DNA from 4 places in the Sodalis sp. RH16 genome. Region 1 is predicted to be linked to each of the others. Evidence: predicted binding sites of a transcription regulator. Region 1 holds the regulator's gene; each other region holds the start of a gene.

Evidence for each region. Region 1 encodes LexA, which represses DNA repair genes until DNA is damaged. Its sites were predicted from a motif close to TNCTGTATGTACATACAGNA; they were not measured.
Region 2: umuD (translesion error-prone DNA polymerase V autoproteolytic subunit) is a predicted target of LexA. The motif match lies at 1,166-1,185, and genes of this name have one in related genera.
Region 3: ACL2XJ_RS16020 (DNA translocase FtsK 4TM domain-containing protein) is a predicted target of LexA. The motif match lies at 1,668-1,687, and genes of this name have one in related genera.
Region 4: ACL2XJ_RS18870 (YebG family protein) is a predicted target of LexA. The motif match lies at 1,665-1,684, and genes of this name have one in related genera.

What each region holds. Positions count from the first base shown of each region.
Region 1 is NZ_CP178737.1:1,377,727-1,380,854, forward strand. It holds gene rcsA (transcriptional regulator RcsA) at 1-12, shown strand, start outside; gene zur (zinc uptake transcriptional repressor Zur) at 145-654, shown strand; gene ACL2XJ_RS06285 (CsbD family protein) at 801-1,010, opposite strand; gene lexA (transcriptional repressor LexA) at 1,530-2,138, opposite strand; gene ACL2XJ_RS06295 (diacylglycerol kinase) at 2,262-2,630, opposite strand; gene plsB (glycerol-3-phosphate 1-O-acyltransferase PlsB) at 2,756-3,128, shown strand, end outside.
Region 2 is NZ_CP178737.1:5,118,457-5,121,584, reverse strand. It holds gene ACL2XJ_RS23350 (helix-turn-helix domain-containing protein) at 69-332, shown strand; gene ACL2XJ_RS23345 (hypothetical protein) at 418-918, opposite strand; gene umuD (translesion error-prone DNA polymerase V autoproteolytic subunit) at 1,205-1,624, shown strand; gene umuC (translesion error-prone DNA polymerase V subunit UmuC) at 1,626-2,894, shown strand; gene ACL2XJ_RS23330 (SOS response-associated peptidase family protein) at 2,897-3,128, opposite strand, start outside.
Region 3 is NZ_CP178737.1:3,473,914-3,477,041, forward strand. It holds gene trxB (thioredoxin-disulfide reductase) at 1-595, opposite strand, end outside; gene lrp (leucine-responsive transcriptional regulator Lrp) at 1,133-1,627, shown strand; gene ACL2XJ_RS16020 (DNA translocase FtsK 4TM domain-containing protein) at 1,750-3,128, shown strand, end outside.
Region 4 is NZ_CP178737.1:4,113,626-4,116,753, forward strand. It holds gene katG (catalase/peroxidase HPI) at 1-1,489, shown strand, start outside; gene ACL2XJ_RS18870 (YebG family protein) at 1,697-2,047, shown strand; gene ACL2XJ_RS18875 (alpha-2-macroglobulin family protein) at 2,750-3,128, shown strand, end outside.

The sequences.
Region 1 (3,128 bases):
CTGACAGCATAAAAGCTCTTCTCTGCCCTGTTTTGCTGACCGTTAGCCGGGAATGCTATAGCCTCGCTCGGCTTACATCCCTAGATTCGGTATTTTATCGTCATCATGATAAGATGATGGATAGATAAGCTACGGGGGTTCCCTATGAAAAGCATGACTAGTTCGCAATTGCTCAGTCAAGCTGAACAATTGTGTGAACAACGGAATGTACGCCTGACGCCGCAGCGGCTCGAAGTATTGCGCCTGATGACGCAGCAGGAGGGGGCAATTAGCGCCTACGATCTGCTTGATCTGTTAAGGGCCTCAGAACCCCAGGCTAAACCGCCGACTATATATCGCGCACTGGATTTTCTCATGGAGCAGGGATTTATACATCGCGTCGAGTCAACCAACAGCTTTGTCTTGTGCCATCATTTTGAAGAGCCTAGCCATACCTCGGCTTTTTTTATCTGCGATCGCTGCGGCCAGGTCACGGAGCAATCCACCGAGGGGATTGAGGAGATTCTACAACGCATGGCCCGGTCAGCGGGTTTTGCCATGCGGCATAACGTGGTGGAAGCCCATGGTTTTTGCCTCAAGTGTTCCGAAGTGCAATCCTGCGATCGGCTGCATAATTGCGGACACGACCATAGCATTGGGATCAAAAAGAGGTAATAGTTAAACAGGTAGGCATTAAAATTTTTAGTAGATTAGTTTAAGGATGTGATTAGGCAGGTGGTACATCCTTGTACCTTTGGGTAGGAACATTAATCTGATTATTCCGGGTAACCAACGTAATAGCGGGCTACCACGTTACATCGCTACCAGCGATATTTATTCTGGGTTTCCCAGTTCGAAACTTCCTTTTCTGCTGCTTCTTTGCCGTAACCATAACGTTCTTGAATTTTACCGATTAACTGGTCACGCTTCCCTTCAACAACGGTCAAATCATCATCGGTGAGTTTGCCCCATTGTTCTTTCATTTTACCCTTGAATTGCTTCCAGTTGCCGCTTGCTTGGTCAGTATTCATTGTAAAACTCCTTCGCTATCGTTTGGTGAGGAATTTTAATCATTAACCTTTTGCAGCGGTTAATGAATAATCGGATTCGTTAAAGAAAACGTCTGACATCGTTAATCTATAAGCTAACCCTATGAGATTAAGTATAGCAGTGCGTTTGGCGAAAGGTTTATTTGGCAGAGGATTTGACGTCATATGGACGGTAATTCCCGCGTTTTTTACCATAAGGCGATATAAAACAGCAGGTAGCGGAGGAAATTAGAGTGACGATAAATGTAACAAAATATGTATAAACTTCACTTGTGCTTTGACGCGGATAGCTGGCGGGAACAGCGATTAATGACGGCAAGTATTGAAGAAAGCGAGGCAAGAAAAGATGCAAAAAGGTTATTGAACGGAACAAAACGACGCGCCACAGCTCCCCCAATAAATCTGCGGCCGCCGAAGCTGATAAAGGACGCCGAAAACCAAACCGGGGGAGAATACGCTACCTAGAGTCACCAACAGATCAAAGCGGGTCCAGACAAAGGCTCAGATCCAATTGCCGTTGCGAATGACACCTACCGCCAATCCTTCGATAGTGAGCTCCTGCTGGCGTAAATCCACCACGATGGGGGAGAAATCACTGTTTTCAGGTAACAGCTCAACGATATTGCCTTGTCTTCTCAGGCGTTTTACCGTCACTTCATCGTTAATCCGCGCGACAATCACCTGGCCATTACGGGCATCCTGCGTTTTGTGCACCGCCAGCAAATCACCATCCATGATGCCGATGTCTTTCATTGACATGCCGCTGACGCGCAGCAAAAAGTCCGCATGGGGTTTGAACAAATCAGGATCGACTTTGTAATGGCTTTCGATATGCTGCTCCGCCAGCAATGGCTCGCCCGCCGCCACGCGGCCAATCAGAGGCAAACCGCTTTCTTCCTCAATGAGTAAACGGATCCCGCGGGAAGCGCCGGAGACAATCTCAATCGCCCCTTTTCGCGCCAGCGCCTTAAGGTGCTCCTCGGCGGCATTGGGTGAGCGAAACCCCAGCTGTTGGGCGATCTCCGCGCGTGTCGGCGGCATGCCGGTTTGCGATATATGATCGCGGATAAGGTCAAAAACCTCTTGTTGTCTGGCGGTTAACGCTTTCATTCCGTCCCCTGTTTGTTTATACAGTCTTCATGTGAGTATATACAGGTCGAGCCCAATTGAAAACCTCATGTGTGGCAAAACGTAATAAAAACGGCTGAATTTAACAACGGTTAAAAGAAGCCATCATCGAAATAGTCGCCACAGCAAGGTTATCCAGACCCAGGCCGCCAATATGATGGCCAGCGCAACCGCAGCCGACCCGAGATCCTTTGCCCGTCCCGAGAGGGGGTGCAGCTCTGGCCCGATGCGGTCCACCACCGCTTCTATGGCGCTGTTTATCGTTTCCATCACCAATACCAGCCACACCGAGCCAATCAATAAAATACGCGAAATAGCGTCGGATTCGAGATAATATGCAAGTACGATGGCAAGGATGGCTATTACCGCTTCCTGCCGAAAAGCCGCTTCATGACGCCAGGCCGCTGATAATCCTTTTAATGAATATCCCATGGCGTTATAGATACGTTTAAGTCCACTGATTTGGTTTGCCATACATTTGCGCGCTTGAGGAAAATTGCGCCCATATTACCGGTTCTTTGCGTTCTCATCACCACAGATCTGTTGCGCAGTTTCTGGTATTCTTGTGCCGCAATGCTAACAAGAGGCTTCACACAGATATGTCAGGTTGGCGTAACATTTATTATGCGTTATTGGATTTGCCAATAAAATTGCTGGTGAGAAGTAAGGTAATCCCCGCGAATCCACGGGAAGAAACCGGTCTGGATCCCATGCGGGCCATGATGTACGTGTTACCTTATAATTCCAAAGCGGATTTGCTTACCCTGCGCGGGCAGTGCTTAAAGCTCCAACTGCCGGATCCGCTGATTCCCCTGGAAATTGACGGGGTAACGCTGCCGCGTTATGTCTTTATTAACGATGGTCCGCGGGTTTTCTCCTACTTCACCGAGAAGCCGGAATCCGTCAAGTTATTCCACAATTACCTGGACTTACACCGTAACAATCCCCAGCTCGATGTACAAATGGTGCCGG
Region 2 (3,128 bases), 2.4 Mb from region 1:
CTAAAAAATTTACTCGCAGGTTTACCAGTTATCTGGCGGTATCTGTTATTTAAGGAATTAACTATCAAATGAAAAAAGATTGGCATCACGCCGACATCATCGCATCATTACGTAAACAAGGGACTACTCTGGCAGCCGTATCACGTAAAGCGGGCCTCAGTTCTAGCACATTGGCAAATACATTAGTTCGTCCTTGGCCAAAAGGAGAGTATATAATAGCAAAAGAACTTGAAGTCCACCCATGTGAAATATGGCCAAGCCGATATTACGATGCTCACAAAAATCTAATTGATAGAAAGGTGCTAATCAGAAAAAGCCGATATCAGGATTAAAAAATATTTTTTTTCGATAGTAAATAACTAATTTTTAAAAAGCCCGCTCTGGGCGGGCAAAAAAACATCTATAAATATAATTATTTTAATTATATTTTATCTCTTCCTGTTTAATGTCTTGTTTCGTGTCATATTTTCCCGAGAAACTTTCAATAAAATCATCAACTTTTTTCTCTTTCTCAATTTCCTCTTTGGTGAGGACCGTGCTGATTTCTGTATTTGGTTCTTTTGATATTTTCTGCTCTTGATGTTCTCTCCAGTCAGCTATCATGTCTTTAGTTACATCAGTGTTATAACACAGCACATCTTTATTTTCTTTTCTACTCCAGGCGCTGCGAGCCCCACACCTCGAATCACCCTTTGCTCTCATATCAGGACACGGACAAGGTCCACGTTTTGTTACGTGATACGTTAAGTAATCCTTCAGAATAATTTTTCTTATTTCATCATCTGTCTTTTTGTTTTTAAGAAGAAAATCATTTGAACTAGCTCCTTTAGTTATGTTTTCCGTTTGATTCGCATATATCGCTGGCGTTGCGAACATAACGAAAAGAGATAATAAACAGGCTAATTTTGATTTAGTCATAAAAGTCCTTTTAAACAAATTTATTAATGAAGTAATTTTTTTGCTCTTCTCTTGAGAAGAAATTAAATTATATAAAGACAGTCCTCGGTTTAAAAGTTATTTATTGAAAATCAACTGTTGACAATATTAAGAATGATAATAAAACTAACGATGTAATGTTATTTCAAATAACTAAATTATCCTTTATGTCAAAGACCTGCGATTTTCTCCCGCCTCGCTACTTCACAATTCCTCGTTAGCCTGCTTATACTGTATGAAACAACAGTGTCATTTTGAGTAATTGGCTATGAGATTTATACCTGCTGCTGAGCTTGCCGAAGTTATTCCGCTCCCACTCTTCGCGTCGCGCGTGCCCGCTGGCTTTCCCAGCCCTGCACAGGACTACGTCGAAAATCGTATTGATTTGAATCAGTTATGCATAAATCATCCTGCTGCAACGTATTTTGTCCGTGTTACTGGCGACTCGATGATTGAGGGCTTCATCAACGAAGGCGACATGTTGGTTGTGGATAGCGCGATCACCGCTCGCCACGGGCAGATCGTTATCGCTGCAATCGATGGCGAGTTTACGGTAAAGCAGTTGCAGCTCAACCCAATACCGCGCTTAATGCCCATGAACCCCGCTTACCAAGCTATCCCGATTCGTGTTGACGACACTGTCGAAATTTTCGGCGTCGTGACGTTCATTATTCACGCTGCACCTTGATATGTTTGCCCTGGCGGACGTGAACAGCTTTTACGCCTCCTGCGAGACGGTATTTCGTCCAGATTTGCGCGGGCGGCCTGTTATCGTTCTGAGCAACAACGATGGATGCGTAATAGCGCGATCGGCCGAAGCCAAAAAGCTCGGGTTTAAAACGGGAAACCCATTTTTCGAGATCAAGGATATCGTCCGGAAACACCGCGTAAATGTGTTTTCCAGCAACTATGCCCTGTATGCCGATATGTCCAACCGGGTCATGACCACGCTAGAAGAAATGGCACCATCGGTGGAAATTTACAGTATTGATGAAGCATTCATGAACCTGACCGGCGTTAGTAATTGCATGAGCCTGGAGCAGTTTGGTCGTGATGTCCGAGAGCGGGTAAAGCAGCGCACTAAACTGACAGTCGGTGTCGGCATCGCCCCGACCAAAACCCTTGCCAAGCTTGCCAACCATGCTGCCAAGCAGTGGAGCAAAACCGGCGGTGTGGTGGATCTGTCTTCGCCGCTGCGCCAGCGTAAGCTGATGGCCCTGGTGCCGGTTGAAGACGTCTGGGGTGTGGGCCGCCGGATATCGAAGAAGCTCAACGCCATGGGTATCATTACCGCGCTCCAACTGGCTGACAGTCACCCGCCATTCATCCGAAAACATTTCAGCGTGGTGCTTGAGCGTACCGTTAGAGAGCTGTCCGGCGAGTCATGCATCGCGATGGAGGAATTCGCGCCGACGAAACAGGAGATCGTCAGTTCACGTTCGTTCGGATATCGCGCCACGGACTATCAGAGCGTCCGGGAGGCTATTTGCGCATATGCGGAACGGGCGGCAGAGAAACTCCGTGGCGAGCGGCAATATTGCAAAAAAATTTCAGTCTTCATCAAAACTAGCCCCTTTGATTTGGATGAACCGTATTATGGCAACCAGGCGACGGGAGGACTCACAATACCCAGTAACGATACACGGGACATTGTCAGAGTGGCCATGGAGTGCCTGGATAGAATATTTATGCCGGGCATGCGTTATCAGAAAGCGGGCGTGATGCTGGGCGATTTCTACAGCGCCGGCGTCGCACAGTTGGCGCTATTCGATGAACATCAGCCGCGTGTAAATAGCGAAGCGCTGATGCGGGTTCTAGACGAGATAAACCACTCGGGTAAAGGCAAGATATGGTTTGCAGGGCAGGGCATCCAGCAAGCTTGGCAGATGAAACGGGCGCTTCTCTCGCCGGCGTATACGACGCGGTATGCGGATTTGCCGATCGTGAAAGCAAAATAACGCTACACAACCGGGTTCTCGATGCGCTTAATGATTTCAGGGTTGTCGTTATGAATGTTTCCGACAGACCGGCCGACAGGGTGAAACGCAAACTCATCAGCTGAAATGGCACTGTCGTGCGCCAGCTCCTCGGCGCGTTCCGGCGTGGTCTCCGGCGACATCCATTCGAGTGAAGCAGATCGCGTCATTACCAAGGGCCGCCGGTCGTGAATATCAACCAGACCCTTATCGCTG
Region 3 (3,128 bases), 2.1 Mb from region 1:
TGCCGTTTTTAACTTTCTCCATCAGCCGGTCGATGAGGATTTTTTCAGAACGGAACGTATCGCGGCGATGAATCAGGTGCACTTCGGCGGCAATATTCGACAGATACAGCGCCTCCTCCACCGCGGTATTCCCGCCGCCCACCACCGCCACTTTCTGGTTGCGATAGAAAAAGCCGTCGCAGGTGGCGCAGGCCGACACGCCTTTGCCCTTGAACGCCTCTTCAGAGGGCAGGCCCAGATAGCGCGCGGAGGCGCCGGTGGCGATAATCAACGCGTCGCAGGTATAAACGCCGTTATCGCCCGTCAGGCGAAACGGCCGCTCTTTAAGTTCCACCTGGCTGATATGGTCGAAGATGATTTCGGTGTTGAATTTGGCTGCGTGGGCGTACATGCGTTCCATCAGCAAGGGACCGGTCAGGCCTTCCGGATCCCCCGGCCAGTTTTCCACCTCGGTGGTGGTGGTCAATTGGCCGCCTTGCTCCATACCGGTGATAAGAACTGGGTTGAGGTTGGCCCGCGCGGCATAAACCGCAGCGGTATAACCCGCCGGGCCCGATCCCAGGATAAGTAATTTACTGTGTTTCACCGTTGACATGGTTTCCTCATTTTAGCCGCACTGATTTAGCTATCCGATTGTAAGAAAATTACCAGATTAAGAAAAGAATGCAAAAAGCCATTAGCGATTATTATCATTGTTATGTCCTATCTCTACGGCGTTTTAATGCTCCATCAGGGCATGATCGGGTAAATAAAGCTTTTTTACCCCCTGCCAAGGGCCCTACACCCGATTTTATCGGCATGTTGTTCTGATTTTTGTTGTTTTACTTTGACAATCCGCTGTGCTTTTGCGAAAACATCAGGTAAGAAGAAATTATTCGGTTGGTGTCGATTCGGTTAATCGCCATTCGGATGGTCGGCGGAGCCGCCGATAGGCCGCATGTTCAGCCGGTAAATTTCTTCCAGGCAGAATTCTCTTCTGCCGCTGTCGCGGTTTGGACAGACAGCGTGCGCGGCAGTGGAAATGGCAGACCTTAGAATAAAACAAACAGCAGGTCTTTAAAGCAAACCCTGAAACATTGAAGTCGGCAGGGGTATGGCAAGTGCAGGGAAGGAATGAAGAGAGACAATAATAATGGTAGACAATAAAAAACGCCCGGGAAAAGATCTCGATCGTATCGACCGCAACATCCTTAACGAACTGCAAAAGGATGGACGGATCTCGAACGTCGAACTTTCGAAACGGGTAGGACTATCACCGACCCCTTGTCTGGAACGGGTGCGTCGTCTCGAGCGTCAGGGTTTCATTCAGGGTTATACCGCTTTGCTTAATCCGCATTATCTGGATGCGTCTTTACTGGTTTTCGTTGAGATAACCCTTAATCGGGGCGCGCCCGATGTGTTTGAGCAATTCAATACCGCTGTACAAAAGCTGGAAGAAATTCAGGAATGCCATCTGGTGTCAGGGGATTTTGACTACCTGCTGAAAACGCGGGTGCCGGATATGTCGGCGTATCGCAAGCTGCTGGGTGAAACATTGCTGCGGTTGCCGGGGGTTAACGATACCCGGACCTATGTGGTGATGGAAGAAGTGAAACAAAGCAACAGATTGGTCATCAAAACGCGTTAAGAAACACCACAGGTGCAAAAGACTGCTTTTAAGGTTACACTCCTGTGGATTCATACAGTCTCGGCGCCGGCCAGCACGTCGGCGCTGTTGTTATACCGGTTGAGAAACCTGGAGAGCCTTTCTTGAGCCAGGAATATACAGAAGATAAAGACGTTACGTTAAAAAAAATGAGCAGCGGCCGCAGGTTACTCGAGGCCGTCCTCATAGTCATGGCTATTTTTGCCCTCTATTTGATGATTTCCCTGGTCAGCTTCGATCCGTCCGATCCCAGTTGGTCGCAAACGGCCTGGCATGGGCCTATCCATAATCTGGGGGGCGGCGTTGGGGCGTGGTTTGCCGATACGCTGTTTTTCACCTTCGGCGTGCTGGCATACGCGCTGCCGCCGATTATGCTGATCTTCTGCTGGAACTCTTTCCGTCAGCGGGAGGTGCAGGACTATGTGGATTATTTTGCCTTGGCGCTGCGCCTTATCGGCACCCTGGCGCTGATACTGACCTCCTGCGGCCTGGCCGCGCTCAATGTGGACGATCTCTATTATTTCGCTTCCGGCGGGGTGATTGGCAGCCTGCTGGACAACGCCATGTCACCCTGGTTCAACGGTATCGGCGCCACGCTGACGCTGCTATGCGTCTGGGCCGCGGGGTTGACCTTGTTCACCGGCTGGTCCTGGCTGACGATCGCTGAAAAAATCGGCGGCGTGCTGCTGGGCAGCCTGACTTTTATGTCTAATCGTTCCCGCCGCGAGGAAGAGTATTACGATGAGGACTATGAGGACGAGGATGAGGATGAGGCGGGGGATAATCCCGCTACGGCATCGAGCAACCGGCCTGCGGAGGGTGAGGACGGCAGCGATCCGCTGTTCTCCCCGCGCGCCGTGACGGATGCCGGCAGCGCGGCGGCGACGGTCATGCCGGCCGCCGGTGCGGATATCGCTGCGCCGGCGGCCGGTGCGCAAGCCGGGCCGGCGAACGCCGCGCTTGCGGCCCCTGATGTCTCTTTCGCCGCCGCACCGCTGGCGGGGCAGGCCGCTATTGCGCCGGGCGACCGGACGAGCGCCGCGCTTCAGACACCGGAGGCTATTGCTCCCGCCGCGCCGTCAACCGCAGCCCCCGTGACGGCGGCGCAAGAGGCCGTACCGCAATACCGCTTTGAGCTTCCGGGCGGCCAGTCCGTTCCTCCCGCAGCGCAAAGTGACTTCGCCGATGACGACGACGGTCCCCGGATGGGCAACTGGCTGGCCGCCAGCCAGGATAGCGCCCATACCCCCTATGATTTCAGCGTGGGGCAGCAAAGCAGCGGACAATTGCCTGGCGAGGGCGCCGTGCCGGTGGATCACAGCGCCGCCTCGCTGACCTTTATGCCCGCCTTCAGCGCCATCAGCGATGGCAACCCGCAGGTCAAGCAAGGCATCGGCCCCGAGCTGCCGCGCCCGAACCCGGTGCGGATCCCGACGCGGCGCGAACTGGCGTCATACGGCATCAAATTACCGTCGCAGCGGGC
Region 4 (3,128 bases), 2.7 Mb from region 1:
AGGCCCGAATCACAGTGGCGATCCTGCCTCGGCGGCCCCGGCTATCCGTGCCACCTTCGGCAATATGGGGATGAACGATGAAGAGATTGTTGCGTTAATCGCCGGTGGCCATACGCTGGGCAAAACCCATGGCGCAGGTCCCGCCACTCATGTCGGTGTCGACCCTGAAACCGCGCCTATTGAAGCGCAAGGCCTGGGCTGGGCAAGCAGTTATGGAACCGGCGCCGGGGCTGATGCCATCACTTCCGGCCTGGAAGTGGCCTGGTCCCAGACGCCAACGCAGTGGAGCCATAACTTCTTCGAAAATCTCTTCAAATTTGAATGGGTACAGACACGCAGTCCCGCCGGCGCTATCCAGTTTGAGGCCAAAGATGCGCCGGAGAGTATTCCCGACCCGTTCGATGCGGCGAAGAAGCGTAAACCTACCATGCTGGTCACCGATCTGACGCTTCGTTTCGATCCGGAGTTTGAAAAGATATCCCGTCGTTTCCATGGCGATCCGCAGTCCTTCAATGAAGCTTTCGCGCGGGCGTGGTACAAATTGACCCACAGGGACATGGGGCCAAAAGCGCGATATATCGGTCCGGAAGTGCCAAAAGAAGACTTAATCTGGCAAGACCCTCTGCCGGCCCCGGTGTATCAGCCGACGGCCGCCGATATCGAACTGCTGAAAGAAAAAATCGCTGCTTCCGGCCTTACCGTCGGTGAACTGACCTCGGTGGCGTGGGCTTCGGCTTCTACCTTTCGCGGCGGAGACAAGCGGGGCGGCGCAAACGGCGCACGGCTGGCGCTGCTGCCGCAAAGAGAATGGAGTGTAAACGCCATCGCCGCCCGCGTACTCCCCACTTTGGAATCGATACAACAATCATTCCAGAAAGCGTCTCTGGCGGATGTGATCGTTCTGGCCGGCGTGGTGGGTGTTGAACAGGCAGCGAAAGCGGTCAACGTTGAGATTGAAGTGCCTTTCACCGCCGGTCGCGTGGATGCTAGCCAGGATCAGACCGATATTGAATCGTTTGAATTCCTCAAACCAAAAGCGGATGGTTTCCGTAACTATCGCGGTGTTGCCGACGGTACATCCACTGAAGATCTCCTCATCGACAAGGCTCAGCAGCTTACTCTGACCGTGCCGGAATTAACGGTGCTTATCGGTGGACTGCGGGTGCTTGGAGCAAACTACGATGGCAGCCGGCAAGGTGTTTTCACGCACAACGTGGGCGAGCTTAACACTGACTTCTTCGTAAACCTGCTCGATATGCGCACTGAATGGAAAGCAACGGACTCCTCCGGAGAACGCTTCGAAGGACGCGATCGCCTCAGCGGAGAGGTCAAATTTACCGCAACCCGTGCCGACCTGGTATTTGGTTCGAATGCCGTATTGCGCGCTTGCGCGGAGGTTTACGCCAGCAGCGACGCCAAAGAAAAGTTAGTTAAGGACTTTGTCGCGGCCTGGACGAAAGTGATGAATCTGGATCGATTCGACATCTAAGCGGTATTGACCGGTTGCAAAGACTGAAATCACCACGCAAACAGCCCGCGTCAGGGAACTGAGGCGGGCTGAGCTTGTTGGCAATATGTCCCGCCTTCTTGGCGGCGGGTATAATTGTCAGTAGTCTGAGCCGGCCGTTAAATGTGTAGTGGACGATGAGCGGCATTTGCTGATATACTGTTTATAATTACAGTATTGGAGGCGGTTATGGCTATTGAAATAAAATATGTGGTCGTCAGAAAGGGTGAAGAGAAAATGACATTTGCCAGTAAGAAAGAAGCTGAGGCCTACGACAAGATGCTTGATATGGCTGAAGCGTTCAGCGATTGGCTGTTGAACAGCGGGATGCAGCTGGATGAAACGCAGGCTGAAAATCTGGGTCTCTATCTGGCCGAGCATAAAGATAATGTTCAGCATATCCTGCGTACCAGCAAATTGCCGGAAGCCGCCGGCGCTCAGGCTCCTTCAGATGAACCGGAAAGCATGGATGCCGATGCCGATGCTGATGCTGATGCTGATGCCGGCACAAAAAAAATCAGAGCGGTGAAAGCAGCCTGATTCCCTTCGATAGTTACACAAGTACTGAACAGCGCCGTTAGTGATAACCCCTGGCGGCGTTGATGCATGAAAAGCAGCACATTCTTGCAAGAACACACGCATAGCCAGTCCGGCTCAGCCGGCAAGATCCCCGCTTTATACTCGCTGATAACGATGCCTATCATATTCCCATGCCAAATATTTTCAGGTGGTAAGCGAGCGCTATGACCTCGGCCCGCCACAGGGTGGGCGCGTGTTATTTCCGGTAATAAAAACGGATAGTGGAATCATGATGTTTTAGCTATTGTGTGACTGGCATCATATTTAAATAATTGTCAGCCGCGGTGTGCCCGCGTCTTAATAATGATATTCTTCAACCTCTGCCATTGATGATGTTGCGTCGTCGATACAGGGCTTTAGCCAGGAAATCAGGGTCTTAGCCAAGGAACGTTCTCGCGGGATGTTATAATTGTTTTTATATGCCTGTCGCGATTATCAAATGTTAAATATAACAACTGGGTGTTTATGTATAACGGTGGCGCGATTAAAAATCGTCGGAGCCTATGGCGATTCAGTTTCAGTATAGGTAAAATGACGATGTCACAATTGCTCACTGCTATAATAATTTTTCTAAATAACATTACTTCTTAGCGTATTACTTCATTTTGCTTTTTTATTAAGTTGAACAAATATCCCTTAAAGGGATTAGGGATACCTCTACTAATGGATTTACTCAGATTCTTGCTACGCTTGCCCTTTACCCTGATAAAATGCGGCATTTGGGCGCTTTCCGTTATCCTGGCGCTGCTGTGCCGCGTTCTCAAGCCGATTGTCGGTAATATCGACTGGCGCGCGCCGGCCTGGTGGGTGGCGATGTCCGGCTGGCTCAGGCGCGGCTGTCAGCATGCCGACCAAGGGATGGACCGGCATCCGAAAGCCATCGGCATAACGGTATTGGTCTTGGTTTGCGCCGCTGGCTCGGCCGTTTACGGCTGGCATTGGTGGCAAAACCGGCCGCAGCCGATAGTGCCGGCGCCGATGGTGTACCAAAATACCAGCATACGCGTCAGCAACCCTGAAACGGTGAATTACACGGCGCAAA